Regions from separate parts of the Clostridium sp. CTA-5 genome, predicted to be linked through region 1. Evidence: predicted binding sites of a transcription regulator. Region 1 holds the regulator's gene; the other holds the start of a gene.
What was found. Region 1 encodes LexA, which represses DNA repair genes until DNA is damaged. Its sites were predicted from a motif close to CNAACANNTGTTNG; they were not measured.
Positions count from the first base shown of each region.

Region 1 (16,556 bases):
TCAGATGGAAATCAAATGCTTATATATAAACATGCAATAACAACAGTAACTCCAGCTAAACCCATTTTATTTGTAGATAACGAAAGTTAGTAAATAGGCAATAATTTTGCCTATTTCTTTTTGACAAAATATAGTTACTTACACCTAGGAGGAGAATAAGACATATGTTAAAGAAAACAGAAGAATTCTTAATTAATAATTATAATGTTAATGAAGAGGCGTTCAAATTATATAAACAAGCTATCAAGGATACTGAAGAAATATTTATAGAATATGATCAAATAAGAGAGTATAATCAACTTAAGGTTTTAAAAGCATTTCAAGATGAAAGAATAAGTGATTCTCATTTTACTAATACAACTGGTTATGGAATTGATGATTTAGGAAGAGATGCATTAGACAGAGTATATGCTAGAATTTTTAAAGCTGAAGCTGGATTAGTTAGACCGCATTTCGTTAGTGGTACTCATGCTATTGGAGCAGCTATGATGGGAAATGTTAGACCAGGAGACAAAATACTATGTGTTTCTGGCATGCCTTATGATACATTGCTTGGAGTTCTAGGATTAACTGATAAGAAAAATATAGGTTCTTTAGATGAGTATGGAATACAAACGGATGTAATAGCATTAAATGAACAAGGGAAATTTAAATTTGATGAAATAAAAAATACATTAAAAAATGATAATACTATAAAATTAATACATATTCAAAGAAGTACAGGATATGCTTCAAGAAAATCATTTTTAGTTGAAGAAATAGAGGAAGTTATTAAACATATAAGAGAAATTAGAGAAGATGTAATAATATTTGTTGATAACTGTTATGGTGAATTCATAGAAAGTATTGAACCAACAGAAGTTGGAGCCGATCTTATGGCAGGTTCACTTATGAAAAATATAGGTGGTGGAATTGCACCAGGCGGTGGATATATAGTTGGGAAAAAAGATTATGTTGACCAAGCCGCTTATAGACTAACTGTTCCTGGAATAGGAGGGGAGTACGGTGCAACTTATGGCTTAATGAGAAGTTTATATCAAGGTTTATTCTCTGCACCTCATGTATCTATAGAAGCAGTTAAAACTGCTATATTTTGTGCAAGAGTAATGGAACTTGCAGGATTTAAAGGCTTTCCAGCTTCAACAGATAAAAGAACAGATATTATACAAGCTATCGAATTTGGCGATCCTAAAAAGTTAATTCAATTTTGTAATGGAATCCAAGCAGGATCACCTATTGATGCTTTTGCAGTATGCGAACCTTGGGCAATGCCAGGATATGATAGTGAAATAATCATGGCCGCTGGTGCATTTATTTCAGGTTCAACAATAGAATTATCAGCTGACGGTCCAATAAGAGAACCATATATTGCATATATCCAAGGTGGATTAAACTTTGATCATGGTAAAATAGGTGTTTTATTAGGATTAAGTAAAGTTTTAGATGTAAAATAATAAATATAGGGCTATCTCAAATCTAAGATGTTTTTGAGATAGCCTAGTTATGTGAGTTTATTAATATGCTCTAAATATTCCAACTAATTTTCCAAGAATTTTACAATCATCAACTATGATTGGAGCCATTGAATCATTTTCAGGCTGCAATCTAATATGATCAATTTCTTTATAAAATCTTTTAATAGTTGCTTCTTCATCTATTAATGCAACTACAATATCTCCATTTAATGCACTATTACAACTTTCTATAATAGCAAGATCATTATTTCTAATGCCTGCATTAACCATACTTTCACCAGATACTCTTAACATAAACAATTCATTATTATGCTTTATATAATCAAGTGGTATAGGGAAAGAATCTTCTATATTTTCTGTTGCAAGTATTGGCATACCAGCTGTTATTTTCCCAACGATAGGGATATTAATCATTTCTTTTTTTGAATTGGCAAGCTCTACTATCTCTAATGCTCTTGGTTTTGTTGGATCCCTTTTAATAAGTCCTTTTTTTTCTAATCTTTTAAGATGACCATGTACAGTTGAAGTTGATTTCAATGAAACAGCTTCACATATTTCTCTTACTGAAGGAGGATATCCTTTATTTTCTGTATATGTTTTTAAAAATTCGTATATTTCTGATTGCCTATCTTTACTCTCTATCATTGTTACGCTACACCTCTCTATCTTATAGCTATTATATCATAGCTTTTCTTATATAACAAACTTATGTTCTGTATTAAATTTATAAACTAAAATTTGCGTTAAATCAATGGTTTTGATATAATATAATGACGATTTCAGAATAGAAATAGAGGTGTTATAAATGAAAAATAAATATACTGACGATGATTATTGTGATATATATCAAAATAAATTATGTGATAATTGTGGTAAATGCTTAGAAATGGATGGTATAGATACTAAAGCGATAAAGATAGAAGATATTGCAAAAACAAAAGAAGAAAATAAAATATTAGAAGAAGAATTTTTAAATAATTTGAAATCATCTTTAGATGATGAACAATTAAAAGAATTTGAAGAAAGCAATGTTGATTTAAAAGCTTTATATTCTAAATTTATTGATTCAAAGGATTTTAATGTAAATGAAATTAAAACAAATGAAGAAGTGGAATATGAAGATGCTTTTGATCATATTGAATATTTAGATGATACTGATTTATTTGATGAAGAAAGTATAGATGAATTAACTGAGGAAGTATATCCAGGGGTTAGAAGATTTAAAAGCAAAAAATAATATTTATTAAAATATATAGATAAAAAGGTGAAATAAATTAAATTTATTTCACCTTTTTTATTTTCCAAAATTTTCTTTTAGTTTTCAGTATAAATATTATGTAAAATAATTAAAAGAATATTAAGAACAAACTAAGTATATATATAATTTTTAAACACAAACTATCATAGAACTATAATTAAAAGAAGGGGTGCTGATATGAAAAGAAAATCCGTTTTGGCATTAGCTTTACTAGTTATGTTATCATCTTCAACATTTATTAGTTGTAAAAATTCAACAACAGATAATATTAAAAATAATGCAGAAAAAACCAGTGAAGATGTTAAAAAAGTTGGAGAAGATGTAAAAGAAGGAGCTAAAAATGTAGGTGAAAATATCAAATATACTGCAGTTAACTTCAAAGATGATATAGTAAGTGCTGGCTATGAAATCAAAGAAGCTCTTGAAGGGAAAAAAGCTTATTTTACTGGAAATGAAACAGTATACAAACTTGGAAATGATTATGTTTATGTTTATGAATATGATTCTAGTGATAAACTAGATGCAGATATTAAAACTATATCAAAAGATGGTATGACGATAAATGGTAAAGCAATGAATTTTAAAACTAAACCTTATTATTTTAGAAAAGGGGATACACTTATAATATACGAAGGAAATGATTCTAAATATGTTGAGAATTTTAAAAAGCTTTATGGAAATCCAATAATATAGTACTATAAATTATTTATTAAGAAAGATTATTTTTATAGTATAAAGATGAGATTACTTTTTATTTAAAATCTATATTTATGAAATAAAGTATAAAATTAATTACAGTATAAATATTATGTAAAGTAATTTTAAAAAAGTATTATCTGCAGGAATAAATTAGGCTTTATTTCTGCAGATAATATTATCAAAGTTATAGTAGGAGAGTAGCACTATAATTTTGATAATGGATTTGATTTTACAGCTTCTCTCAATGTATCATCATCAACGTGAGTATAAATTTGAGTTGTTGATATATTTTCATGTCCTAAAATGTTTTGAAGGCTTCTTATATCTACTTGTCCATATTTATACATAAGGGTAGCGGCAGTGTGTCTTAATTTATGTGGGGTATATTTAGCATCTGTTAAACCGGCATTAGTTATATGTTTCTTTATCATTATTTCAACAGTTCTTTGATTTATAGGAGTATTTCTTGAGGATAAAAATAAGAATTTTTTATTTTCTAATAAAGCTTTAGAATCATCTCTAACTTGTTTATAATTATTTATTGCTTTTAAACAGGCTTCATTTAAATAAACAGTTCGTTCTTTATTTCCTTTACCTATAATAGTTAACGTATCATTTCTAATCCTATCTGTTTTTATACTGCATAATTCTGAAAGACGCATTCCACAATTTAAAAATAAAGTTAAAATGCAATAATCACGAGCATAATTTTTATTGCTTTTATCCAAAGATTCAAGCAAATGTAAGCTTTGTTCTAATGTAAGGTAAACAGGATGTCTTTTATTTATTTTAGGTGATTCAAGCTCAGTAGTTGGATTATCAGTTATTATTTTTGCTTTTCCCTGAAGAAATTTAAAAAAAGATTTTAACGTAGCTACCTTTCTAGCTCTAGCATAACTGCTATTTTCTCTATATTTTTCAACAAAAGACATAAAAGCATACAAATCTCTAAGCTTTATAGATTTTAAAAATTCATCGTCAATTGATGTTATATCTATTTCATCGAAATCTAGTTTTTCATTTTTTACCATTCCTTTATACAACATTATAAATCTAAAAAATATAGTCAAATCTTTTTTGTATGCACTAATTGTATTTTGTGATTTGTTTTTTATAGTTTCTAAATAATTTAAGAAATCTATAACTGAATCTGGTAGATCATTGTTTTTAAACATATTAATATCATAATTCATTTTTTGTCTCCATAATTGAAATATATTTAAATCTTATTATTATTTACAAGATTTAAATATATTATAACAATAAATGAATTTTTTATCAATTATTTCGGGAAATATACATTTCCCGAAATAATTTTACGCTTTTTTATTAATATTATATCCAAATTTTATATAAATTATACTATTTAATTGTTTTTAGCTTGATTATTACCTTCATTAAAATTAACTATTTTTTATTATATAGTAAATTAATTTATATTATATTTTATTTTGTAATTTCAATCTATTCTAACTGTTTATTAATTTAAGATTAAGTTTTATATATTAACAATCTATATATAACTTTGCATCAAAATATACTTTGAAATATCTTTTAAAACGATGTTTTGATTTGAATTATCAATAAAACTTATATAACTTAAACTTTTATAATATCCTAAAGTTTACTAAAAATTAACCCTAATTATTCCAAAACACCGATATCGATTTTGATGAATTTTTGAATTTAACTTTTAAAAAAAGCACATAAAACTACTTTTGAAACATATACAAATTTGCAAAATATAAACACATGGAAAATACTTTTTACCTATAAAATTCATAAAAAATCAAAAATTTGATTGAAAAAGCAATTATAATGTATAATTTATTTAAGAAGAATAAAATATCAATTAAATCTAAAATATGATTTATAATACTTTTTAATTCAAAGGAGGAAAAATTTATGGCTCAAACAAAAACTAATGCTATGAGAATTTTAGATACTAATAATATAACATATCAAACTTACAATTATGAAAATAAGGATGGTAAAATAGATGGTGTCGTAGTTGCACATAAAATAAATAAGGATGTTAATCAAGTTTTCAAAACTTTAGTAACACAAGGCCATTCCAAAGAATTTTATGTTTTTGTAATTCCAGTTGCCGAAGAATTGGATATGAAAAAAGCTAGTAAAGTTGCCAGTGAAAAAAATATAGAAATGATTCATGTTAAAGATATAAATAAAATAACAGGTTATATAAGGGGTGGCTGTTCTCCACTTGGTATGAAAAAACAATTCAAAACTTTTGTTCAAGAAGAAGCTTTATGTTTTGAAACAATAGTATTTAGTGGTGGTAAAATAGGTCATCAAATTGAGATGAATCCCAACGATCTTCAAAAAGTTATAAATTGTTCTTTTGAAGATATAATTAAGTAAATATTTATGCTCTAGTAGATTTATATTTGTAATTTTACATTGCTAATCTTATATAATATTTTTCTTAACAAGTATAAAAATAAAATTAAAAAATAAGACAGTATATAATTTTTAATATACCATCTTATTTTTTATTTACTCTACTCTACAATTTCTCCAATTAATGAGAACGAATTAGCTTTAGTAATTTTCACATTAACTAACTTCCCTACTAATTCTGTACATCCATCAAAATTTACTAATCTTGCATTCCTAGTTCTTCCTGTTAATTTATTCTCATCATTTTTACTTACACCTTCAACTAGAACTTCATAAATCTTACCTTCTGCCGCCTTATTTCCTTTTGCAATACATTCATTTACTACTTTAACTAATTTGTTGAATCTTTCATGTTTAACTTCTTCCGGTATTTGATTTTCCATCTTATCTGCTGGTGTATGATTTCTTCTTGAATATAAATATGTGAATGCTGCATCATATTGAATTTCTTTAACTAAATCTATAGTTTCTTCAACATCTTCTTCTGTTTCTCCTGGGAATCCAATTATTATATCAGTTGAAAATGTTACATCTGGAATTTCGTTTCTTATAGTTTTAGCTAATTCTAAATATTGTTCTCTTGTATAATTTCTATTCATTTCTTTAAGTAGTCTATTCGATCCGCTTTGTACAGGCAGATGAATTTGTTCGCAAATCTTATCACATTCTTTAATAGCTATAATTACATCTAAAGTTAAATCTTTAGGATGCGATGTCATAAATCTAATTCTTTCAAGCCCTTCAATTTTATTGATTCTTCTTAGAAGATCAGCAAAGGTAATTTCATTTTCTAATCCCTTACCATATGAGTTGACATTTTGACCTAATAAAGTTACTTCTTTATAACCTTTAGATACTAATTCTTTAATTTCATTTTCTATATCTTCCGGATTTCTACTTCTTTCTCTTCCTCTAACATATGGGACTATACAATATGTACAAAAATTATTACAACCGTACATTATAGTAACAAAGGCTTTCACACTACTCTTTCTATCTATAGGAAGACCTTCTACTATTTTTTCTTCTTTATTTAAAATTTCTTTAACTTGTACTCCTTCAGTTTGTACTCTATTCAAGTATTCTGGAAATTTATGCGAGTTATGTGTTCCAAAAATTATGTCAACGAAAGGAAATCTTTTTAGAATTTCATCAGCCATGCCTTTTTGTTGCATCATACAGCCACATATTCCGATAACTAATTCTGGATTCTTTTCTTTTAATTTTTTTAACATTCCAAGGTTACCATATACTTTATTTTCAGCATTTTCTCTAACACAACAAGTGTTAAATAATATTATTGAGGCTTCTTCTCTAACTTCAGTACTAGTATATCCTATTCTCTTTAACATTCCTGAAAGTTTTTCTGAATCTTCTTCATTCATTTGACAACCGAATGTAGTAATAAAGAAGGTTTTTTTAGTGTCTTTAATTTTACTTTTTTCATTTATATTAAAAGTCATTTTTGTTCCTCCAATTTTTTAATTCATCTTGTTGTATTATAACAAATATATTATATAAATTAAAGCTTATCAATGTTAATCATTATGTTTTTAATAAATTATTTTGTTAAATAGTTATATAAATTATATTTTTATAAAATTAAAAGTAGATTAAACAATAAGTTTAACCTACTTTTAAAAATAATTAATGAGATTGTAAGAAGTATTCATAACTTTCTATCTTATCCTCTCTATTAGTTTGTTTTAACCATTTATTATATTTATAAATATGTTCTTCTAAGATTTCTCTATTTATAAAGCCATTTCTATTTCTTCTTTCTGCATACATAGCAATTTTTATTAAATTTCCCAATAGCGCTTTCACCCTTTCTTAACTTAAGAATATAATAATGCTTTTTCTGTTTTTTGAAACTGTTTACATGTATAGTATATCTAATTTTTCGCTTTTAGTAAACCTATACAATTATTTATATTTTTTCAATGTATTACATTTCAGTCTATTTTTTTAACATACTCTACATAATGTCTTAACATTTATTATCTTATATTGTATAATCTTGTAAATAAAAAACATACAATTTTTAAAAATACATAAAGAGTAGCAAAACATACATATAATAAATTGCTACTCTTTAATTTTTAGTTTAGATAAAAACTAATATTCAGTTTTATGTTTAAATGATATTTTTAAAATTCAAAGCATTTTTTAGATTATTTATCAATTAATTTCCACTTAATCCTTCCATACTTGCAAAGTTTCCACTATACATAGTTACTATCTTTATATCGGTATCTGAAATCGGTACAATACTGTTTGGTGTTATACCGTTCTTGGTAATTATATAAACTTGTAATGTTATGTTATCTACATAGCAATCGTATTTATTAATTTTTTTGTGTTCAAGTTTAACATATTGAATAAATTCTAATTTACTATTAAAATGAATTTTTTCTCCATAAACTACGTTAGAACTATTATCCCAAATTATTTTACTTTCCATTAATAGTGTATCCCCCTAATTAAATATTGCTTATCTTTTTAAGTCTATTTACCCCAAGTTGTTATTTTCCCATACTCATCAAATCCTACTTTCTTGTATAATGATATTGCATTATAATTGTTAGAATCTACATTTATAGCCACTACATTTATATTTTCATTATAACATAAATACAGTAAGTACCTTATTAACATTTCTCCATAACCATTGCCTCTATATTCTTCTAATATGCCTACATTAACTATAGTATATAATCCATTCCGTAAAATAACCTGACCATATCCTACTGCTTTATTTTCTTCCATTACAAACACACATAAATTATCTATGTAGTAATCTTCTTGTTCTTCTAGTTTTATATCATATGGAACTAATGGAATTCTATCATTTTCATGAAAAACAGAATTTTGAATAAAACATCTTAGTTTTTCATCTTCTTTTTTAGTAAAATTTTTAAAGTTAAATTTATTTCCTAAATAAGATTTATGTTGATTTGATATTTTAATTTTCATCAATGAAGTTATTTTCAATTCTTTAAAACCTAATTTTTTCATTATTTCATAATTTAAATGATTATCCATTACATCAAATACTAATGGCTTATTTCTAAAGATTTCTATAATCTCTTCTTTTACTATATTAATATACGCGTCATTTATATAAAGTGCTAAAATTTTTGCTGTTGTATCTATAGGAGACTCTATCCATATATACCCTATATATTCGTCCTTATATTTAAATAACTTTACTTCTTTTCTTTTTAGATACTGAATAATAAATGATTGAGTATTATAGTCTTCAAAAAAATCTTTATTATATATATTTTCACTTTGCTTTTGTAGTTTTTTTAAGTGTTTTATATTCATTAATGATAATTTTTCTATTATAAGCATAAAAATTTCCTCACTTTTATAATAAGTAAAGTATATTATTTTTATTTATTATAGTCAATTTCAAATATACTAAAGAAGTTTTTTATTTACAAGTTAAACAAAAAAGAACCTCTATATAAATATATTTAGGTTCTTTTTCATTTAGTACAAAATTTAAATATCTTTTATACTTAAACTAACTCTTTTATTTTCTTCATCTACTTCTAAAATTTTAGCTTTAACTTCTTGCCCTACAGTTAAAACTTCTGATGGATGTTGAATTCTATTATGTGAAATTTTTGAAATATGAACTAAACCATCTACTCCTGGTTCTAACTCTATAAATGCGCCAAAATCATTTATTCTTACAACTTTACCTAATACAATAGATCCTTCTGGATATTTTTCTTTTGCGTTATCCCATGGTTTTGGAAGTAATTCTTTTCTGCTTAGAGACAGTTTTTTATTTTCTTTATCTAAATCAATAATTTTAACTTCAATAACTTGCCCTTTTGTTAGTATATCTTCAATGTTTTTAACATGATTCCATGATATTTGTGATAAATGTAATAAACCATCTATACCATTAACATCTAAAAATGCTCCAAATGAAGTAAATCTTTTAACTTCACCTTTAACTACATCTCCAATATTTAATGATTCCCATACTTTAGCTTCTTCTTCTGCTCTAACACCTTCTAATAAAACTCTTCTTGAGGCTATTACTTTTGTATGATTATCAACAGAATAATCTATTAGTTTAACCTCTAAAGTTTTATTAACATATTCTTCTTTATCTTTAGTAAATTTAGTATCAATTTGTGAAGCGGGTATAAATATTCTTACACCATTATAATATGCAACAAGTCCTTTTTCTCTGGCCTCTTTAATAGTTACATTAAAAGTTTTTCCTTCATTAAATAAAACTTCAAGTTCTTTATAAGCCTCTTCTTTTTCATATTCAAGTCTTGATAAAACAACATATCCATCAGAATTTTGTAATTTTATAACTTTTGCTTTTATTTTATCTCCCACATTAAGGTTTTCCACTATATTTGCAGGCTCCTCTTTTAATGTTAATTCATTAAAAGGAATAACCCCATCTATTTTATATCCTACTAATGAAACTATTATAGAATCATTAGTTTTTGAAAGAATTTCCCCTTCTACTTCATCACCAATTACAAACCTTCTATCAAGTTCATTCATTAATGATAATTGATCATCACAGTTAATATTTTGTTCGTTATTCATAATTTCAATTACCTCCTTAATAATCCAATCTGGTGTAGATGCACCAGCAGTTATTCCTATTCTATTTATATTATTTTTTATAAAATCTTTAGGTAACTCTTTAGCATTTTCTATGTGTATTGTATTTTCACAATTATTTTTAGAAATTTGATAAAGTTTAGTTGTATTTGAACTTTCTTTACCTCCAATAACTATCATACAATCTACTTCTTTTGAGACTTTATTTGTACTTCTTTGTCTGACTTCTGTAGCAGCACATATTGTATTAAAGGCTAATAATTCTTTAACTTTTGTAGAAAGATTTTTAATTAACCTTTCCCAATTTTCAACTTTTTCAGTTGTTTGAGATACCACACAAACCTTGTGAGGAATATCACCTTCTAATTCACCATTCTTAGAAATAATAGCTTTATTTTCACACCAACCATTTATACCTACAACCTCAGGATGATTAGAATCACCAAGTATTATTATAGTATACCCTAATTGTGAATATTTCTTTACTTTTTTTTGAATATTGGTTACAAAAGGACAAGTAGCATTTACAACTTTTAATTGAAGTTTGTTCAAAGAATTTATAACTTCCTCTGATACTCCATGAGATCTTATAACAATGATATCATCAGGATTTAAACTATTTATATTTTCTAACTCTATAGAATAGATATTATTTTGTTTTAATAAGTCCACTACATCATTATTATGTATTAAAGGGCCAAGTGTATAAATTTTTTTTCCTTCTTGTTTTTGTATTTTTAATGCTTCATCTACGGCTCTTTGTACTCCAAAACAAAAACCAGCATTTTTTGCTAAAATTATTTCACTCATTAATATATTCTCCTTAGCATTTTTATGCTTTGATTTTTTGTCTTATATAAGAATTGATTTTTTCTGTTACTTCAGATATATTAAGCCCTGTAGTATCAACTTCAATAGCATCATCTGCTTTTTTTAGTGGATCTACTTCTCTATGAGTATCTTTATAATCCCTATCTATAATATCTTTTAATATCTCATCATATGAACACTCAATATTTCTAAGTTGTAATTCCTTATATCTTCTATTTGCTCTTTCTTCTGGTGTAGCTGTTAAGAAAAATTTAAAGTTTGCGTTTTTCAGAACAACAGTTCCTATATCTCTTCCATCCATTATAACATCAAATTTATTAGACATATCTCTTTGAAGTTTAACAAGTTTAGCTCTTACTTCTGATATTGATGCATAAGAAGAAACTATATTGCTTATTTCAGGAAGAGTTATTTTATCCTGAATGTTTTCACCATTCAAAATTAAATCATCATTTTCAAAATGCATTTCCATAGTACTTATTAAATCACATATTTTATTAACATCACTTGAAACCAGCCCTTTTTCGTTAGCTTTTAATGCTACTGCTCTATACATTGCTCCAGTATTTATGTACATAAGATTAAATTCTTTACCTACTAATTTAGCTATTGTACTTTTACCTGCACCTGCTGGTCCATCTATTGCTACTGATATTCTCAAAATCTGTTCCTCTTTTCTAATTTTTATAAAATTTTTAATTTTAAAACCTTTAATACGATTATATAATTTTTTATTATCTCAAACAAGGTAATATTTTCTTAATTAATCATTAAACATTGTCACCTGCTATATATCCTGTTGATAATGCAATTTGAACATTATACCCTCCAGTAAAGGCATCAACATCTATAACTTCCCCAGCAAAAGAAAGATTATCAATAATTTTAGATTTCATTGTAGAAGGATCTATTTCTTTTGTACTTACCCCGCCTGCTGTAACAATTGCTTCAGCAATTGGTCTAAGATCTTTAATCTCTAATTCTATACCTTTTATAGTATCAACTAACTTTCTTCTTTCTTCTTTTGTAATTTCATTTACTTTTTTATCTTCAGAAATGCCTGTTAAATTAATAATAAAAGGAATTAACTTTTTAGGTAATAATTCGTCTAATGAATTTTTAAAATCTTTATTTAAATATTTTTTAAAATCTTTTTGTATTCTTTTATCAAGTTCTCCAATATTTAATGCTGGTTTTAAATCAATATAAATTTTGTAGGATTTATCACTATTTTTTATAAATCTACTTCCACTTAATATAAGTGGCCCAGATAAACCAAAGTGAGTAAATAACATCTCTCCAAAATTAGTATATACATTTTTACCATTTTCTTTTATTGTTACTTCAACATTTTTTAAAGATAATCCCATAAGTTCTTTAGTCACATGATCTTTTATTTCTATTGGAACCAATGATGGAACTAATTTAACTATTTTATGTCCTAGTTTTTTAGCAAATTCCTGTCCTTCTCCTCTTGAACCAGTTAAAGGATAGGATGCTCCACCAGTTGCGATAATAAAGTAATCCCCTTTAATTGTTTCTTCATTATTTATTTCAACACATATTATTTTATTATTTTTATATTTTATATCTGTTACCTTTGAGTTAAGTTTAATTTTCACATTAGATCTACTTAATGCATTAGATAATCCTCTAATTATATCTGAAGATTTATCAGATTCAGGAAATACTCTATCTCCTCTTTCAATCTTTAATTTGATACCTTCATTTTCAAAAAATTTCATTGTATCATCATTAGTGAAAGTATATAGTGAGCTGTAAAGAAAGTGAGGATTTCCAGGTATATAATCAAAAAAGTCAGATATATCCTTTGCATTAGTTACATTACATCTTCCTTTTCCAGTTATAAAAAGTTTTTTTCCTATTCTTTCATTACTATCTAATAATATTACTTCATGTTTTTTCCCAGCTGTTATTGCGGCCATCATTCCTGCTGGTCCAGCTCCAATAACAATAACTTTACTCATTAAAAAAATCAGCTCCTTAGTTTTTTTACTTAACATTAAACTTTCTTATGTTTAACTTATTCATATGTACATATTATTTAAATATTACCATATTAATTATATCAGATTTAATTATACATTATAAAATCTATATATTATATATAATTATCTACTCTGTTAATTAGTTATCTAAAGTTTTTATAATATACACACGTTATAAATCTAAAACATATGATTATATTTAAATTATAATTAATACTAAATAGTTTTCGAAAAAGAAAACATATATAAATGCTAGTATAAAATATATAGTTCCAAAGCTATACTACACTATTATATTTCATGATAAACATCTAATTATTACTTATCAATATATTCAAATCTATACTCTTGAGTGATACCTGGATACTTATTCTTATCAACTTTACTCATAAACATATCATAAGGTCTAATAAAAGTATTAAAATCTCCATATAGAGCCTTATACACCACAAATCTTTCTCTAGTTTCACTATGAATTGCGATATCAATAACTTCATATTCTTTTCCTTTAAAGTGTCTGTATCTACCTGTTTTAAATTCTCGCATGTTAAATTCTCCTTTTAAAAGTTTTATGATCAATTACAGTTATTATTTTATTTAATAATAACCCCTAATATTTTAGCGAGTTCCATAGCCTGTATTGGTGATACTATAGCACCGTTTAATTCTTTGCCTGTCAGTATAATTGAAGAAATATCACTGTCTGTAAAATCTATTCCTTTTAGTAGAGTATTAGTAAAATCCCCTAACACTAAATTGCAACTACTAAATGCTATTTTATTAAAATTACACTCAAAAAAACTTACATTATTCATGTTACATTTATCATAATTTATTAACTTCATTTTTGAATATGAAAAATTAGAATACGTACATAAACACTCCTTAAAAAGAACATTTTGTATGTTACATTCACTAAAATTACTTCCTGTTAATTTACAATTTTGAAATTCAACCCTATATATACTTCCTTCTGAAAAATCTATATTAGATAAATCACAATTTTTAAATACACAATCTAATAAATCTACACGTTTAAACAAACACTGGTCAAATACAACATTTTCGAAAATACACCCGTTAATCTCTACACGTTCTTCATTTATAGAATCTAATAAACAATTTTTTATTGAACTATTTAAAATCTCTTTTTCATTAACAATTAAGTCATGAAGATCTATATCTTTTTCTAGAAAACTTACTAATTTGGGTTTTACTAATTTATTTAAATCAGACATATTAATATACCTCTATTTCTCTATAATTTTTATATTAATTATAGTATCATACTTTTAATAAAGTTTAGTACATATATTTTCCACAAATTCAAAAATGCTATAATTATAAAATAAAGTATATGTATTAATTTCTAGATTGGAGAATAGATTTAGAAAGAAACTTTCTACTAAATGTAGATATGCTTGAGTGTATAAGAAGAGAAAGTGCTAAGATTATTTTTGCATCAAATTTTGGAGTATTAATATTTGATAAGTTATCTAAAATACATATGATGTATGCAGAAGATTATGAAACTGCTAATTTAATAGTTAATAAAATCCCTGATAATGTAAAAATATTAGTAGTACATCAAAAAGACTCTCTGGAATTGGTTTATAAAAAATTTAATTTTACTAATAAAATGATTTGTAATAATACAGTTTATATAAAAAAAGAAAAACTAAAAATCTTTAATCCTAATATTAAAATTAAATCTCTTAGCGAAAAGTATAAAGATATTATAACTAAAAATTATTCTAAGATTAATCTTATAAAAGAAACTTACATATATGAACGTTTAAAATCCAACACTATGTTTGGAGCTTTTATTGATAATAAATTGTGTGGATTTATAGGTACTCATGAAGAAGGTTCAATAGGTATGTTACAAGTTTTACCTGAGTATAGGGGCATTGGAATTGCTTCAGTGCTTCAAAGTGTAGCTACAAATAAAGCTTTAGATGATAATAGATATATTTATGGACAAGTTATTGATGGTAACATAGCTTCAAAAAACCTTCAAAAAAAACTAGGTTTTATATTTTCAAAAGATAAGATTTATTGGTTATTTAGATAAAAAATAAAAGGTGATATTATTTTTATCTCACCTTTTATTCTCACAATTATTATTTTAAATAAACTTTCATATAATATGTAAAGATTCTTTTTAATTTTAATTATTATGTATATGAATTATGTTTTATTTTTTATATCTATTAGTTTATAGAACTGTTATAATCTGATATCATACGATCTAAGTAATAACTTAAATCATCAACTGGTGAAGGTTCTGATTCAGCATATACAATTCCCGGTGTATGAACAATTCCTGCACTTAAATCTTGTTTATCTACTACTTCAAGTATTCTGTTGGCACTTCTAACAAAAGAATCAGAATCTTTCTGTAAAGCTTCTAAATGAATAGAATTCTTTTTATCCTTTGAGTAAACTTTATATTTATCATAAGTTTCATTTAAAGTATTTAATAAATTTTTATATTGTGTTAAATCACTTGAGAGTACGTTTGTATCATCAATTTTATTGTCTTTCATATAATTCTTAAGCGCTTCACTATCAATTAATAGTTTTAATGTATAATATTCAAAATCTTGTCCATTTTTTTTATATGTATTTAAATCTTTACTCATTATTTTAATAGCCATAGGCCCTAATTTTTCTGAAAACTGCATATATTTATAATACCATACTTCTATTTGGTCCATATATCTATCATGAAGTTCCTGTGCTCTTGATAGATTATCATTTTTATATTCTTTATCATTATAATATTTACAAACTTCATTAATAATATCATATGTCTTTTTTGTTTCATCAGCTAATGCTATAGCATTTTCATCAACATCTGTTTTAGGCTTTTTAGTCGCTGTCTTTTTTACTTTATCTAAATCACTAAAAAATCCTTCGACTACTGGTGTAATTCCTGAAATTTCATTTTTAGGAATTATAATCTTATCATCATTCCCAAATTGCTCTACATAAGGAGTAACTGAAGCATCAAATCTCCATAATATATCATTATTTAACTTTACATATTCTTGATATTTTTCTTCTTCTCCAGCTGGGTTTGTACCTTCCTTATTTCCAATAAATATAATAACAGGGATTGATATTATAAAAAGTACTGCTAAAAATAGTGCATATCTTTTTTTTGCAGTTTTAGTTTTTTGAGTTTCAGTTTCTACAAAGTTTTGTATATTAAATCCTCTTGATTGCATGTATTCATTATATTCTGAATTT
Region 1 covers NZ_BAAAAT010000001.1:849,810-866,365, forward strand. Annotated here, with positions in the region: gene hfq (RNA chaperone Hfq) at 1-90, shown strand, start outside; gene ACYUET_RS03960 (methionine gamma-lyase family protein) at 165-1,454, shown strand; gene lexA (transcriptional repressor LexA) at 1,515-2,120, opposite strand; gene ACYUET_RS03970 (hypothetical protein) at 2,281-2,712, shown strand; gene ACYUET_RS03975 (YtxH domain-containing protein) at 2,911-3,426, shown strand; gene ACYUET_RS03980 (tyrosine recombinase XerC) at 3,636-4,625, opposite strand; gene ybaK (Cys-tRNA(Pro) deacylase) at 5,338-5,814, shown strand; gene miaB (tRNA (N6-isopentenyl adenosine(37)-C2)-methylthiotransferase MiaB) at 5,955-7,316, opposite strand; gene ACYUET_RS03995 (hypothetical protein) at 7,501-7,668, opposite strand; gene ACYUET_RS04000 (hypothetical protein) at 8,039-8,317, opposite strand; gene ACYUET_RS04005 (GNAT family N-acetyltransferase) at 8,362-9,210, opposite strand; gene ACYUET_RS04010 (bifunctional 4-hydroxy-3-methylbut-2-enyl diphosphate reductase/30S ribosomal protein S1) at 9,364-11,271, opposite strand; gene cmk ((d)CMP kinase) at 11,294-11,953, opposite strand; gene ACYUET_RS04020 (BaiN/RdsA family NAD(P)/FAD-dependent oxidoreductase) at 12,063-13,280, opposite strand; gene ACYUET_RS04025 (DUF1653 domain-containing protein) at 13,620-13,847, opposite strand; gene ACYUET_RS04030 (pentapeptide repeat-containing protein) at 13,895-14,539, opposite strand; gene ACYUET_RS04035 (GNAT family N-acetyltransferase) at 14,719-15,375, shown strand; gene ACYUET_RS04040 (DUF3829 domain-containing protein) at 15,515-16,556, opposite strand, start outside.

Region 2 (16,556 bases), on a different contig from region 1:
ATATATAGAAAAAATTAAAATTAATTCCATATATTATTTGCATCAAAAGCTAATCATTATATTTATTATTTACAAATATAAACTCTTATTAAAATTAAATAATTTTATTTAATTTAGGGAATACTTGAAATTGTGTGTTATTAGTATATTTACTTAAATAAAAAAACTTTTAATTTAAAATAAATTATCTAATTTATTGATAAGGATTTTTTAGGAGGATTTATAATGAAAAAATTTGTTTGTACTGTATGTGGTTATATTCATGAAGGTGATACCCCACCCGAAATTTGTCCTGTGTGTAAAGTTGGCAGTGATAAATTTATTGAAATGAAAGAAGATATGACTTGGGCAGATGAGCATAGAATTGGAATTGCAAGTGATGTATCATCTGAAATTATTGAAGCTTTAAGAGCTAATTTTACTGGTGAATGTACTGAAGTTGGTATGTATTTAGCAATGTCTCGTCAAGCTGATAGAGAAGGATATCCTGAAGTTGCTGAAGCTTATAAGAGAATTGCATTTGAAGAAGCTGAACATGCTGCTAAATTTGCTGAAATTTTAGGTGAAGTTGTTGTACCAGATACAAAAGCTAATCTTAAAGCAAGAGTAGAAGCTGAATTTGGTGCTTGTGATGGTAAAAAGAAACTAGCAACATTAGCAAAAAAAGATAATTTAGATGCCATACATGATACTGTTCATGAAATGTGTAAAGATGAAGCTAGACATGGAAGAGCATTTAAAGGTCTATTAGATAGATATTTTAAGTAAACTTATAAATTAAATATTAACAACAGAAAATATTTTCTAAACCATTTTTATATAGCTAAAAATTTATATTAAAAGGAGTGTTTTTTATGCAAAAAATTAATTGTGGTGTAACTAATTGCTCTCATAACTGTTCTGGTACTTGTTATGCTAATCGTGTTGATATTGGTGGGCAATCCGCACAAAAAGATTGTGATACATGCTGCGGATCTTTCTTAGATAAAAAACATTATAGTGACTTAACTAATAATACTAACAGTTCTAGTGAATGTGATTGTCTTGTTTGTTCTGTTGAAACATGTAAACATAATTATAATAAACTTTGTGATCTTTCATCTATAACTGTTGATGGTTCTAATCCAAACATGTATACAGAAACTCAATGTGAAAGTTTTAAACGTAAATAAAACTATTTATTTTATATGAATAATAAAATAATAATGTGGAAAAATAAAATGTTCTCACATTATTTAATCTATTTATATAATCTTTATGAAAAGGCAAGTATTATACTTAATCGTAAATACTTGCCTTTCATTTATTTAATGTTATTATTTTCTTCTGCAAATTTAATGCCGTGACAAGCACTAGCTGATGGACAACCTGAACATCCACATCCACAACCACCTTCACCATTTTTAGCTTTTTTAACTTGTTTTGCTATTACTAAAGCCATCAAAGCAAATATAATAACACTTATTAAAATTGTTGCTATCATAACATATCACTTCCTTCAATTAAATATTTTTAATTATATACCCATTCATCAAATAAAACTTAATGAATGAGTATATAATATGAATTATTTTGTATAACTTAACTTAGGAGTTGTTTGAGTTTTTATAGAATTTTTAGAAACTATTATAACAAAACTTACAATTCCAACAACTATCAAAATAGAAATTATTGCTCCTACTATACTACCACCCAATAAGATTGCATTACCAACTTGATTAATTAAAAGAGCAACCATATAAGCAGTACCTGTTTGGAAACCTAATGTAATCCAAGTCCATTTCCATGAACCCATTTCTCTCTTTATTGCACCTATTGCTGCAAAGCAAGGAGCGCAAAGCATATTAAATGCTATAAATGAGAATGCACTAACTACAGTAAACATACTTGCAACATTCATAAGAAGTGTTGGATCTTCTTCTGTCGCATCAGCAATACCAAATAAAACACCAAATGTAGCAACAACCCCTTCTTTTGCAACAAGACCAGTAATTGTCGCAACAGCTGATTGCCAATCTCCAAATCCAAGTGGTGCAAATATTGGTGCTATTACACTACCTATACTAGCTAATATACTTTCACCAGTATCAACCATTTCTAATGACCAATTAAATGATTTTAAGAACCATATTACTCCACATGCAACGAAAATAATTGTACCAGCTTTTATAATAAATGCCTTTCCTCTATCCCACATATGCATTAACACACCTTTTAAACTTGGAATATGATATTGTGGAAGTTCCATAACGAAAGGAGCAGGATCTCCTGCAAATAATTTAGTTTTCTTTAAAATAATACCACATATAATTATCATTATAATGCCTAAAAAATATACTGAAGGTGCTACCCAAGATGCTCCTCCAAAAATTGCTCCTGCAAATAATGCAATAATTGGTAACTTAGCACTACATGGAATAAATGTAGTTAGCATAATTGTCATTTTTCTATCTCTATCATTTTCCATTGTACGAGTTGCCATTATTCCTGGCACTCCACAACCTGAACTAATAAGCATAGGAATAAATGATTTACCTGACAGACCAAACTTACGGAATATTCTATCCATGATAAAAGCTACACGAGCCATATAACCACAATCTTCAAGTAAAGATAATAGGAAGAATAAAACCATAATTTGAGGTACAAATCCAAGTACTGCTCCTACTCCACCAATTAACCCATCTATAATTAATCCTTGTAGCCAATCAGCAACATTTGCACTTACTAACCAATCCGAAACATTTCCTTGAATAATCTCTGCAAATAATGTGTCATTTACCCAATCTGTCATCGCAGTTCCAATTGTACTTATTGCTATGTAATATACTCCCCACATAATAAAAGCGAAAATTGGAAGTGCTAAGAAACGATTTGTAACAATTTTATCAATTTTATCTGATGTTGTTTCGCTTCTTTTACGATTTTTCTTTATAACCTTTGATATATTGTCTCCAATAAATGAATAACGTTCTTCAGTAATAATACTTTCACTATCATCATCAAGTTTAGATTCACATTTTTTTATAACTGATTCAATTTCATCTAAAACTACAGAAGATATTTTTAATTTTTCTAAAACATTTTTATCTCTTTCAAATAATTTAATTGTAATCCAACTATTTTTCATACCTTCATAAGAAATATTGTCATCAACAATTTTTTCTATAGATTCTATAGATTGTTTAACCTCTCCACTGAAAGGTAAAATAAATTCATTTTTTTGATTTACAATTTCAATAGCTTTTTCTGCTGCCTCTTTAACACCTTGTCCTTTTACTGCTGAAGCTTCTACAACTGGACATCTTAATAATTTTGATAGTTTGTTAACATCAATTTTATCGCCATTTTTTCTGACTATATCCATCATATTTAATACTACAACTGTAGGAATTCCTAATTCCAAAATTTGAGTTGTTAAATATAAGTTTCTTTCAATATTAGAAGCATCAACTATATTTATAATTGCATCTGGTTTATCATTAATCATAAAATCACGACTTACAACTTCTTCAAGTGTGTAAGGAGATAAAGAATAAATACCTGGTAAATCTATAATTTCAACATCCTTATGACCTTTTAATTTTCCACCTTTTTTTTCAACTGTTACTCCTGGCCAGTTACCCACATATTGTGTTGAACCTGTAAGTTCATTAAACATTGTTGTCTTACCACAATTGGGGTTACCCGCAAGACCTATTTTAATTGACATTTTTATTCCTCCTTGTTTACTTGTTTTTATAACTTAAGCATAAAAAATCAAGTCACATATCTTACTTGTAAAAATCACTTTTTAGATATTACTTTACAACAATCATTTCTGCATCCGATTTACGAAGGGATAATTCATATCCTCTAACTGTTATTTCAATTGGATCTCCAAGTGGTGCAACTTTACGAACAAAAATTTCACACCCTCTTGTTATTCCCATATCCATAATACGCCTTCTAACTGCACCTACCCCATCAACTTTGGCAACATTAACAGTTTGTCCGCATTTTATATCCTTCAATGTACTCATTTTTTAATCCTCCTAAACGATTATTCGGCTTGCCATAGACTTGTCTAATGCAATTCTACTATTCTTTACATTTATTATTACATTACCTCCGATTTCAGAAATAATAGTAATTGCCTCACCCACAATAAAACCTAAACTAGCTAAAAATCTTCTTGTTTCGTCATTTCCACTAACTTTTTTGATAAATACACTTTTACCCTTATCCGCTAATATTAATGGCATATATCTTCCCCCCTAAGTTTATTAAATAAATATTCATAACAATTAGACATAATAAAAAGTATATTTTTATAGCATGTCCAATCGATTTTTCTTAACTATTGATAATGATTATCATACTAATATGATATCACTTTTCTGAGAAGTTGCAAATGATTTTCAGTAACTTTTATATTTTTTATTCATTCCTTAATTGTAAACCTTTTATTTTTTTAATTTGATCATTTTTTAGAGGTTTTGATTATTGTTTCTATATTTGTAAATATAAGACTATATTAAAGTTCAAATTTAATATCTTAATATAAAAACTAACAAAAAAGATTATCTCAAAATAATTATTAACTATTCGAGATAATCTTCTTTAATATTAAATATTTTATGTAAACAATTACTTTTTCTCTTCTATTAATTAACATATTATGTTAAAATATTCTTATACTTAATCTTAGCTACATGAAATAAAATAATAGATTAAAGAGGCGTTATATATTCTTCGTCAGTATGACACAAAATAGACGAGCGTACTAATTTATTATTTTTTTGAATGTGCCTTATAAAAAGAGGTGTTAATTATGGATCGTATGAAAGCAATGTTACTTACAGTTGGTATTATATTGATATATTCAATTATCATTGCATTTATCTATAAATATGGTAAAAAATTCTTTAAAAAGAATAAAAAAAATAATCACTAAATTTCTTTCTATAAAAATTTGTAGAAAAATTATTATGTACAGCCCATTAGCATACTACACATTAGTATTATAAATAAATGTTAGGTTGTCCTGAAAATATAAAATTTAAAAACAACCTAACTCTTATTTCTAAATACTTCAAGGATTTAGAAATACCAATCTTTTCTACTTATTAAGAAATTTATTAACTCTAAATTATATTTTTCCTCTCTAAAATTATTAATATAAGATTCAATTTCTCTCATATTAATCTTTTGTTTTTATTATCATTCCTAATAATAGTTAACTTACATTTGTTTATTTTTAGTTATTTTTTAACTAAATGCTGATATTTTATAGTATAAACATAACTTTAAAACATATACTTACTTTACCTTTTTAAGTCCAATAAATCTTCAAATTTATTTATTACATAATCATATTCCTGTAAATTCCCAAAACCATAGCTTGCATATACAAAAGGTACTCCTGCTTTCTTACTAGCTTCTGCATCCCATTTAGTATCTCCAACATATACTGGACTACGTAAATCATTCCTTTTCTTTACTATTTTAATATTTTCCGCTTTAGGTAATTCTGTTCTACTTGGATCTTCAAAATCTAAAAAATATTTTTCTAAATTATGCGCTTTTAAAAAACATTGTATATATCCTTCAACACAATTACTAACTATAAATAACTTATATTTTTTAGATAATTCTTTAAGTGTTTCTTCTAGTTTAGGATATAGGTTTCCACCATTCTCTACTAAATATTTAAGTTCAATATCAGCACATTCTTTTATTATATCTTCTCTACAATTTTCATCTAAACCTGGAAAAAACTTTTCCATTATATCATTCATGGTCATTCCCATAACACTCTTTATTTGTTCAAGTGTCATACCAGTTTTTGTTTCATCATACTTTAAAAAAGCTTCATTCCAACATACATAAAAAGCTTCTGTTGCATCCCATAACGTTCCATCTAAATCAAAAATAAGACTATCCACAAATTTACCTCCTTTTTACTTATATCCTAATTATATACTACTTTACTTTTTCAGGTAATATTGGTTTACATTCTAATCTTTAAATTAAAACATATCTACATATAACATATTTATAATATATAAGTTCCAATAAAGTTTGTTCATTAATATAAATCTTATAATACTTATAAATTTTATGACTTACTAGTATAGTGAGGAACTTATATAGAAAATTTATGCTATATATGCTTCTAATTTAGATACTATTAATTCAAAACATAATTTTCTATAAAAATTTTATAAAAGATTATAAATGTAATAACTTAATTAGAATATATATATTAATTACTACTATGATTAGTAACTAATTTACTTTTTATTCTTCTTTATATTTAGAGTACTTATACATCTGCTTTATTTTTATAAATCATTGTAACCAAACATATATTCGTAGTATAATATATCTCATGAGAACATATATTCTATTTACCCTATTAAAAAGGAAGTGTAATTAAAATGGATTTAATGGATAAATTGAAAATTCTTTCAGCAGCTGCAAAATATGATGTTTCCTGCTCCTCCTCTGGTTCAAAAAGAAAAAATCTCAATAAAGGAATTGGTGATGCCTCTAATAGTGGTATTTGTCATAGCTTTACCCCTGATGGTCGCTGTATATCGCTTTTAAAGATTTTATTTTCAAACAATTGTGTTTTTAATTGTAAATATTGCGTAAATGCTATATCTAGAGATTTTTTAAGAGTTAGTTTTACGCCTGAAGAAGTATGTAATCTTACTATTAATTTTTATAAACGTAATTATATAGAAGGACTTTTTTTAAGTTCTGCTATTATAAATAATCCAAATTATACTATGGAGCTCTTACTAAAAACAGTAAAAAAACTTAGAATAGAAGAAAAATTTAATGGATATATTCACTTAAAAGCAATACCTGGTGCTGATAGACGCCTAATAGAAGAAGCTGGCAGATATGCAGATAGAATGAGTGTTAATATTGAGCTTCCATCAAATGATAGTCTAAAACTTTTGGCACCTCAAAAAAGTAAAGATACCATATTAAAACCTATGGGAATAATTAAAAATTCTATAATTAACTATACAGAAATGAAAAAAACAATAAAAAGTACTCCTTTATTCGTACCTGGTGGACAAAGTACACAATTAATTGTAGGAGCCACACCTGAAAGTGATGCTAAAATAATTGGTTTATCTCAATCACTATATGATAAATATAAATTAAAAAGAGTTTATTATTCAGCATATGTTCCGGTGGTGAAAGATAATAAATTATTACCTAACATAGCTCATCCTCCAACCCTGAGGGAACACAGACTTTATCAAGCTGATTGGTTACTTAGATATTATGGATTTAGAGCAAATGAATTATTAAAAAACGAAAATGATAATTTTGATTTAAATTTTGATCCAAAAACCTCATGGGCATTATCTAACTTAAATGATTTTCCTATAGAAATTAATACCGCTTCCTATGAGAAATTATTGCGTATACCTGGTATTGGTGTTACTTCTGTAAAAAAAATATTAAAAGTTAGAAGATTTCAGAAATTAACATTTGATGATTTAAAGAAATTAAGAGTAACTTTAAAAAGAGCAAAATATTTTATTACATGTAATGGTAAATACTATGGAGAGGTTTCATTTGATGATAACAAGATAAAAAATAAACTTTTAGAACAAAATATAATTAAAACAAATACTCCACATCCTGATCAAATATCTTTTTTTGATCAATCTAAGTTAGATGAAAAAATAACTCCATCAGGAATTATTTTACCTAATGACCAAAATAATATATTTAGATTAAGTGACAAAATTACAGCTATAAATGGAGAATTTTAATTATGAAAATATTTTTATATGATGGTAGTTTTGAAGGTTTATTAACTTCCATTTATTATTGTTTTTATAGTAAAACTCCACCAACATCTATTTATAGTAAAACTTCTTCTAATATACCTCTTTTATTTGATGAAATTATTAATATTAATACTGAAAATGATAAATTTAAAAAAGTTAGAGATACTATTTTAAATAAGATAGATAATCTTTGTTTGAAAAAAATTTATATTGTCTATTTAAGTAACTATGAAAATAAAGAAATGCTTATATTTAAATATTTAAAAATAGCTTTCAAGCTTAGTTATAATATACATTCATTTTTAAATATTGATGAAGTACGACTTGTTGATACAATAAATAAAAGAGTTACTTCTGAAAGTCATAGATTTAAAGGATTTATTAGATTTAAATCTATTGAAGATAAATTTCTTTATTCTTCAATTGAACCCGATAATGATATATTAGAACTTATAGGTGAACATTTTAAAAAAAGATTTCCTAATGAATATTTTATTATTCATGACATATCTAGAGAAAAAGCCTTAGTTTATAATTCTGTTTCATATGAAATAATTAGTATGAATATTGATGATTATGAAAAACTTAAACTTCTTAATGATGATTATTCTACTCTTTGGAATGCTTATTTTAAATCTACAAATATAAAAGAAAGAGAAAATTCTAGGCTGCAAATGAGAATGATGCCTAAACGATATTGGAAACATATATTTGAAACTCAGAATTTTTAAAAGAATAAAAAAGATTTTTAAGGTAGCTATTATTTAAATAACTACTCTTAAAAATCTTTTAATAATTTATTACCAAATTGCTAATCTATCTTCTAATTTAATATACATATCATCTTTTTCTGTAATGTTATAAGTTTCATAAAATTTTTCAAATTGTTGTAGAACAGTATTAACTCTAATATTATTAGGTGAATGACTATCAGTTTTTAATAAAAGTTCTTTGTATTCTTTAGTAGCTATATTACGCCATGTAGTAGCAAAACTTCTAAAAAAAGCATCATAATTTGGATTTTTCATTGTATCTAATATATCTAACATGCAAGTCATTGATCCTATATCTGCAATATTTTCACCTGCTGTTAACTTTCCATCAATTTTTTTCCCTGGAAATACTTCAATTTCTCCATAAAAATTTATTATTTTTTGTATTTTTTCTGTAAACTCTTTATAATCTTCATCATTCCACCAATTATTAATGTTACCATTTTCATCAAACTTAGCTCCTGTATTATCAAAAGCATGCGTAATTTCATGTCCAATAATCATACCTATTGCACCTAAGTTTACTTCTTTACTTGCATTAGCATCATAAAATGGCGGTTGTAATATTGCTGCTGGAATAATAATTTGATTGGTATTTGCCTCATAATATGCATTAACATCTTGTGGTTTACCCAAATCAAAAGGTAATTTTTCTTCTGTAACTGATTTATTAAGTTTATTTAATTTTTCTTTATATGAAAAAAGTTCTAAATTTACTGTATTATCAAAAAGTGAACTTCCTTCATTATATGATTTCAAGTCTAATTTTGAATAATCTTTCCATTCACCTGAATATCCTATATTTACTTTTAAACAATCTAACTTTCTTATAGCACTTTGTTTAGTTGAATCATTCATCCAATCAAGTGAGTTAATTCTTTTTTTATAAGTTTCTATTATTTCACTAGTAATTTCTTCTATATCTTTTTGAGCTTGCTTTGTAAAATATCTTTTAACATATAATTTGCTAAACAACATACCAAAATTTTTTTCTACATATTCTCTTCCCTCTTGCTCTAAAGTTTTTTCTTCTTTTAATGAATATAACTCTTTTTCAAACTCTGAATATGCATCTTTAAAATCTTTACTTAAATATTGAGATGCAGATGAAATTAAGCATACTTCAGTATAATCTTTTATAATCTGTAAATTTCCTTCTGTGTATAATTCATTTAACTTATCTAACCATTTAGGTTCAAGCAAAATAACTTTATCAGCTTTATTATATCCTAATTCATTCATTATATATGAAAGATTTAAGTTAGGTGCCTTTTGAGCTACTTCTTTAGCACTACAAATTTCACCTATACTTTGATTTGTACTATATTGTTTAAAAAATTCTTGTATACTTAACATAGACGGTGCTAACATTTCTTCAAATTTAAATAAATTATTAACCTTCTCTTTTGCCTCTTCAGCATTATAACCGCTTAACTTTAAAACATTATTTAAATATTTTCCCATTATGATTTTATTTTTATTAAATTCTTCTGATGGGTTTTTATATTGAGCTGAGTCTCCTAAAAAAAGTGGAGTTGAATATATGTATAGCACATTAGTTTTTCCATCTTTATTATCTGGTTCTACATTAAATTGAATTAAATTATTAAATATATTTATTTCTGGATTAGAAAATAATCTTGTAAGTTCATCTAAATTTTTTGCATCTTTTATTTGATCTATATATTTTTTTATTGGTTCAGTACCTTGTTTGTTTCTTGATTCCATATTAATAAAATTATTATATAAATTAATAACTTTTTTTTCTTCACTATTTTCACTATACTTATTTTGATTGATTAATAATTCATCAAATATAGTATTCATTTCACTTTTAACTTTATTTTTAAGATTTATAAATTCACTTTTTTCATTTTCCCCATTTTTAAGTTTAGAATCTTTAATCCACTCTTGATTAATTGCTTTATAAAAATCATCTTGTAATCTTATCTCGCTATTCTTATTTAAACTTTCTTGAGACGTTTCTGATGCCATAACTGTTGAGTATTTAGTGGGAAGTAAGGTAATTAAACAAACCAAAATACTTAATATCGATAATATTCTTTTTTTCATCTCATCCTCCTTTTTATTAAATATAAATCTACTTTACACAATTTTACCATAGTAATATAAACTGGTAAATTAAATAGACTTATCTTAAGAAAAACTTTAATTTATAATCTATAGTATTATTTTAAATATTAATAACTATTTTTATTTATAAGAATTTATTTAAACTATTATTCTTATGTTAAAGTTAATTTTCATATTAAAATAAGCAATTATATTATCAACTCAAAAACGTGAATTTTAATCAAAAATATTAAAACGCATATTTTTACATGAATTATCACAATCTTCTTTAAGATTGCATATTATACTTATTGAGTAATCAAATTGAAGGGATGAATTTTTTTATGTACAGAGATGATAACTGTATGTATAAACAAAAGGAATATGCTCGCGCATATATATTACCTCAAAAATATGAGAATTTATTTTCATGCAAAGAAGCCTTTGATAAAGGAACAATTTTCAAATCCCTTTATCAACCTTATGATGAAAAGAAAAAAAATAAATGTTAGAGGTGATATATTATGTCTGAAAAAGAGTTATTAGATAATATAAGAATTTATCAATTTGCCGCTATAGACTTAAATTTATTTCTAGATAATTTTCCTGAGGATAAAGATGCAAAAAAAGATTATGAAACTTTATCTTATAAACTAATTTGTCTAATTAATGAATATGAAAAAAATTATGGCCCACTTACCAACTTTGGTACTTCTTTTAAAGAAGATTCAAAAGCTTGGGTTGAAAAACCTTGGCCTTGGGAAAATTATGATTAGGAGGATTTAAATTTATGTGGTATTATGTAAAAACACTCGAATATCCAGTAAATCTTAAATGTAAAGATCTTCAGATGGCTAAATTTCTTATATCTCAATATGGAGGCCCTGATGGAGAGTTAGGTGCTGCTCTTAGATATTTAAATCAACGTTATACAATGCCTACTGGAAAATCTAGAGCTTTACTTACAGATATAGGCACAGAAGAAATGGCTCATGTTGAAATAATTGCTACTATGGCGCATCAACTTATGGAAAATGCAAGTTTAGACGAATTAAAAGAAGCTGGACTTGGTGGGCATTATGTTGATCATGGAAAAGCAACATTTTATACTGATGCTACTGGAAACCCATGGACTGCAACTTATATACAAGCTAAAGGTGATGTCATTGCAGACTTACATGAAAATATGGCTGCTGAACAAAAAGCAAGAGCAACTTATGAACATTTAATTCAATTAACCGATGAACAAGATATAAAAGATATACTAAAATTTTTAAGAGAAAGAGAAGTAGTTCACTATCAAAGATTTGGTGAAGCTTTAAATAATGTTCAAGATCACTTTTGTAAAAGATAGCATTCTTCATAAAAATAGTATAATTTAAAATTTGTTGAATTTCATTAAAATATGAAATTGCAAAAAGCTCTATTACCACAAAAGTAATAGAGCTTTTTGATTTAGGCATATCGTTGATCTATTATTTTATTTCATGTGTCTTATTTAATTAAAAGTGTAGTCCGCCCCAATAAACACATTGTTTAATTATTGTTTTTTCAGGAAATTCTATTCCTTCTAGAGCCCATTTTTTATATTCTGAAAATCCTACTCTATCAATAATATATCCTATATGTTCCTTTCCTCCTGGTGCATCTTTAGCAATATATTTCTCTACAAATTTATAAGTATTTAAAATTATCTTAATTATACTCTCTTCATCTGCCCAAATTAAAAAATCTTCTGCTAAACGTGGATTTCTCTTTCCTGTTCTACCCATAATAACTAATTTATAATATTTCTCTTTACTTCTAGTCCATGCACCAGTAGGACAATTTATAACACATTCTCCACAACCAATACACTTATCTTCATTTCTAACAACCTTATAATTAACAAATTTAAGGGCATCTACAGATTTTTTCTTGCAAGCTTTTACACATGCTCCACAACTTACACATCTATCTATATCATATTGTGGTTCTGTCATACCTATTATCCCAAAGTCATGAGTTCTTGCTTTTATACAATCATTAGGACATCCTGTTAACGCCACTTTAAAATGTAAATCATTTGGGAATATAGCTTTATCAATTTTTTTTGCGAAATTAGTTGTATTGTAATTTGCAAAAGGACAAACCTGATTTCCGATACAAGCAGCTACATTTCTTGTTCCAGCAGCTGTATATCCTTTACCTGGTACTTCTTGATTTATATCTAATTCTTCAATTATAGGTTGTAATAACTTATTTACCTTATCCATATCTTCATATTTTATTCCAGGTACCTCGAATCCTTGGCGTGTTGTTATATGAATAGTACCATTACCATATTTTTGTGCAATCTCTTGAATCTTACCTAAAAGTTCTGCTTGCATATGTCCACCTGGAACTCTGATTCTAGAAGCAGTTAATCCTCTTACTTTTGTGACTCTAAATGCATTCTTTTTAATTTTTTTTGTATTTAAATCCATAATTAACTCCTTCCTAATCTATTAAAGATTTTCCTTTTGAATAGTTAAAAACTGGTCCGTCTAAGCAAATGTATGTATCATCTATTTTGCAATGACCACATTTACCAATTCCACAACACATTTTTCGTTCTTGTGATATCCAAATATTATTTTCTTCTATTCCAAGCTTTAAAAATTCTGCCACTGTAAATTTCATCATAATAGGAGGACCTACTACAATAACTACTGCATTTTTAATATCTTTAATTGGAAGATTGGGAATGTATTTAGTAACCATACCTACATTACCTTCATATCCTTCTGGAGCATTATCAACAGTTAAAATAAGGTTAATATTTTTATTCCAAGCTTCAATATCACTTTTAAATAAAACATCACTAGGAGATTTAAAACCTGCTATTAATGTGAAATTTTTTGCATCTTCTATATTGTTTGAAAAATAATCAACTACTCCTTTTACTGGTGAAAGTCCTGTTCCACCTGCAACTACTATTAATTCTTTTCCTTTATAATTATTAATATCAAATCCATTTCCATAAGGACCTCTTAAATATAGCTTATCACCAACATAGTTATTAAATATTTCATTAGTAACTTTACCAACTCTTCTTATTGTTAAATCAACAGTGTCTTCACCAATACCGCTTACTGAAATAGGTGCTTCACCAAACTTAGGTAATGATACCTCAAAAAATTGACCTGGTTTTACATCACCTTTAAATTCCATTCTGAAAGTATATTCAATATCTGTATGTTTAATTACTTCTTTTATTTGTGATAAAAAAGGAATATATTCGTTTTTACTCATTTGTTAACACCTCTTCCATACCATCTTTCAATTTATTTATACAATTTGAAAAAGATATATATTCTGGGCAAATATCATCACATCTACCACATCCAACACACATGTGATATCCCCATTTTTTCTTATAATCATAAACTTTGTGCATTACCTTAAATCTCATACGTTGTCCTTTATCTAGTCTAAAACTATGTCCACCAGCCATATCAGTAAATCCATCTACTTGGCAAGATGCCCATACTCTACGTCTTTCACCAGCTTTACCATTGTCAGTATAGAAAATATCTTGCATTGTAAAACAAGTACAAGTAGGACAAGCAAAATTACATCTACCACATGCAATACAACGTGAACTATACTCTTCCCACATTTTAGACTTCATAATATCTAAAGAAAGATTTTCTGGTATAGACACATTTACATTATTTTGTGTTACAAAATCTGGCTTAATTTCTATCTCTTTATCTTGTTTAAATAATTTTTTAAGTTCTTCTTCTTGTACATCTACATATACATAATCATCCATCACTTTTAAATAAGCATCATATTCATTTGTTTCATTTGTTCCCATGCTTACACAAAAACAATTTTCAAATGAATTTTCACATCCCATTAAAATAAACTTTACATTTTCTCTTAATTTTTTATAATAATAATCTTCTTGTCCATTTTTTAAATAAATATCATCCATACGTTTTATAGCATGTAAATCACAACTTCTTAAAAATATAATTGCTCCTTTTTTAGGTGGATTAGGTTCTTTTATAGAATCTTCTGTAAAAAAGAACAGTGTTTGAGAAATTGGTAGTAATACTTCTTTAGCAGAATATTGTGCTTTTTGATTAAAGATAATCTCGTCTATATTTTTTATTTCACCATAGCGAATTCTATCAGTATCTGAAAAATTTCCTTCTCCCAAAAATAATTTAGGTGCATAGATTAGATATTCTTTTGATAAACTTTCAAATATATCGTTTATACTTTTTTTATTTAATTTATATCCCATATTACTACTCCTTTACTTTCTTTTTGAAATTATATAGTATGGAAAGGCTACAAATAATGCCCCACCAATAATATTTCCAAGTGTTACTACTCCAATATTATATATATATCCCATTATGCTAACATCTGCTGTTCCTGGTGATAGTAACCCTATTGTTAAAAGTGTCATATTTGCTACACTGTGTTCAAATCCAGCTGTTATAAATAAAAATAAACACCAAAAAATCATTATTAGTTTAGCTACTTCATTTTTACAACGAAAACTGCACCATACAGCTAAACAAACTAATATATTACAAAATATAGCACGCATCAATAATGGTAAGAATGGCACACTCATCTTTACTGCTGACGTATTTGCAATAAAAGTTCCTACTGGTCCTATTGCAAGTCCAGTAAAATAAAACATAGTTCCTGCAATTATTGAACCAAGTAAATTTCCAATAAAACAAACTACCCATATTTTAAATGTATCACTCCACTTTACTTCTCCACTTAAAGAAGCCGCAGTCATAACAAAATTATTTCCAGTAAAAAGTTCTGAACCAGCCATAACAACCAAACTTAATGCTACTCCAAATGATATTCCCATAACTATCTTAGTCGCTACTGAGCCCGCACTATTTAGTAATCCTCCAATAGTAAATATAAGCATAATCCCCATTCCAACATAAAGACCTGCAAGCATTGAGCTTATGAAATATCCACATTTATTCGTTTTCAATAGATTCATCTTTGCTTTTCCAGCACTCACCACACTGTTAAATTCTTCACAAAACAAATATAAATTCTCCCTTCGTTTATATATTGAATTAGTATTTAACTAAAGTATAATTAATTAAAAATAAAAGCACCGTGATAAAAGTCACAGTGCTTTAAAAAATTTCGATAATTTATCTTGATCAATTACCAAAATTTTTTTATCTTTATATTCTATTAATTTTTTATTAGAAAGTATCTTTAAAGCTCTAGATATAGTCTCTCTTTTGGATCCTAATAATTCTGAAAGATACGTAATGGTTATATTTATATTAATAAGTATTCCTTTATCACACTCTTGGCCATAATCCTTACTTAATTTCCATAGCTTTGCTGCCAACCTTTTTTCCATTTTTATTACACCAGTTGAATTTTTAAGTTGCCTATACATTCTTCTAACTTTCATTGATAAAGAACATATTATGTTTTTAGACAGTATAAAGTCTTTTTCCATAATAGCTAGAAAATCATCTTTACTATAACTAAGAATATACGCCTCTTCAAATACCTCACAATTTATAGAGGCAGGTAACTCATGTATAATTACATCATTAATCATCTTACCTCTTCCTAATATAAATATTACTCGTTTATGACCACATCCATTTAATTTATATAATGATACATTTCCGCTTAGCACAATATATAATGTTTTTACATCTTCTTTATCTCTAAAAATGTGGCTTCCTGAGTTGTATTTTTTTACTTCCCCTATTTCTACAAGTTGCTCTAAAGAGTTTTTAGATATATCTTTAAATATTTCTAAATCTTTTATTTGGTCTAGTGTAATATCTTTCATTTCTGCTCCTAATCATATTATATAATAAAATAATTATTTAAATTTTAGTTTACAATATTTTTAATCTTATAGAAG
Region 2 covers NZ_BAAAAT010000009.1:775-17,330, reverse strand. Annotated here, with positions in the region: gene ACYUET_RS14730 (NADH peroxidase) at 226-768, shown strand; gene ACYUET_RS14725 (DUF1540 domain-containing protein) at 855-1,172, shown strand; gene ACYUET_RS14720 (FeoB-associated Cys-rich membrane protein) at 1,304-1,483, opposite strand; gene feoB (ferrous iron transport protein B) at 1,568-3,712, opposite strand; gene ACYUET_RS14710 (FeoA family protein) at 3,801-4,022, opposite strand; gene ACYUET_RS14705 (FeoA family protein) at 4,035-4,244, opposite strand; gene ACYUET_RS14700 (hypothetical protein) at 4,814-4,936, shown strand; gene ACYUET_RS14695 (HAD family hydrolase) at 5,307-5,927, opposite strand; gene ACYUET_RS14690 (putative DNA modification/repair radical SAM protein) at 6,423-7,784, shown strand; gene ACYUET_RS14685 (TIGR03915 family putative DNA repair protein) at 7,787-8,533, shown strand; gene ACYUET_RS14680 (M13-type metalloendopeptidase) at 8,603-10,648, opposite strand; gene ACYUET_RS14675 (spore coat associated protein CotJA) at 10,993-11,160, shown strand; gene ACYUET_RS14670 (spore coat protein CotJB) at 11,173-11,424, shown strand; gene ACYUET_RS14665 (manganese catalase family protein) at 11,439-12,002, shown strand; gene asrC (sulfite reductase subunit C) at 12,151-13,113, opposite strand; gene asrB (anaerobic sulfite reductase subunit AsrB) at 13,127-13,921, opposite strand; gene asrA (anaerobic sulfite reductase subunit AsrA) at 13,914-14,924, opposite strand; gene ACYUET_RS14645 (formate/nitrite transporter family protein) at 14,937-15,704, opposite strand; gene ACYUET_RS14640 (Crp/Fnr family transcriptional regulator) at 15,789-16,481, opposite strand.
Region 2: ACYUET_RS14690 (putative DNA modification/repair radical SAM protein) is a predicted target of LexA. The motif match lies at 6,344-6,357, and genes of this name have one in related genera.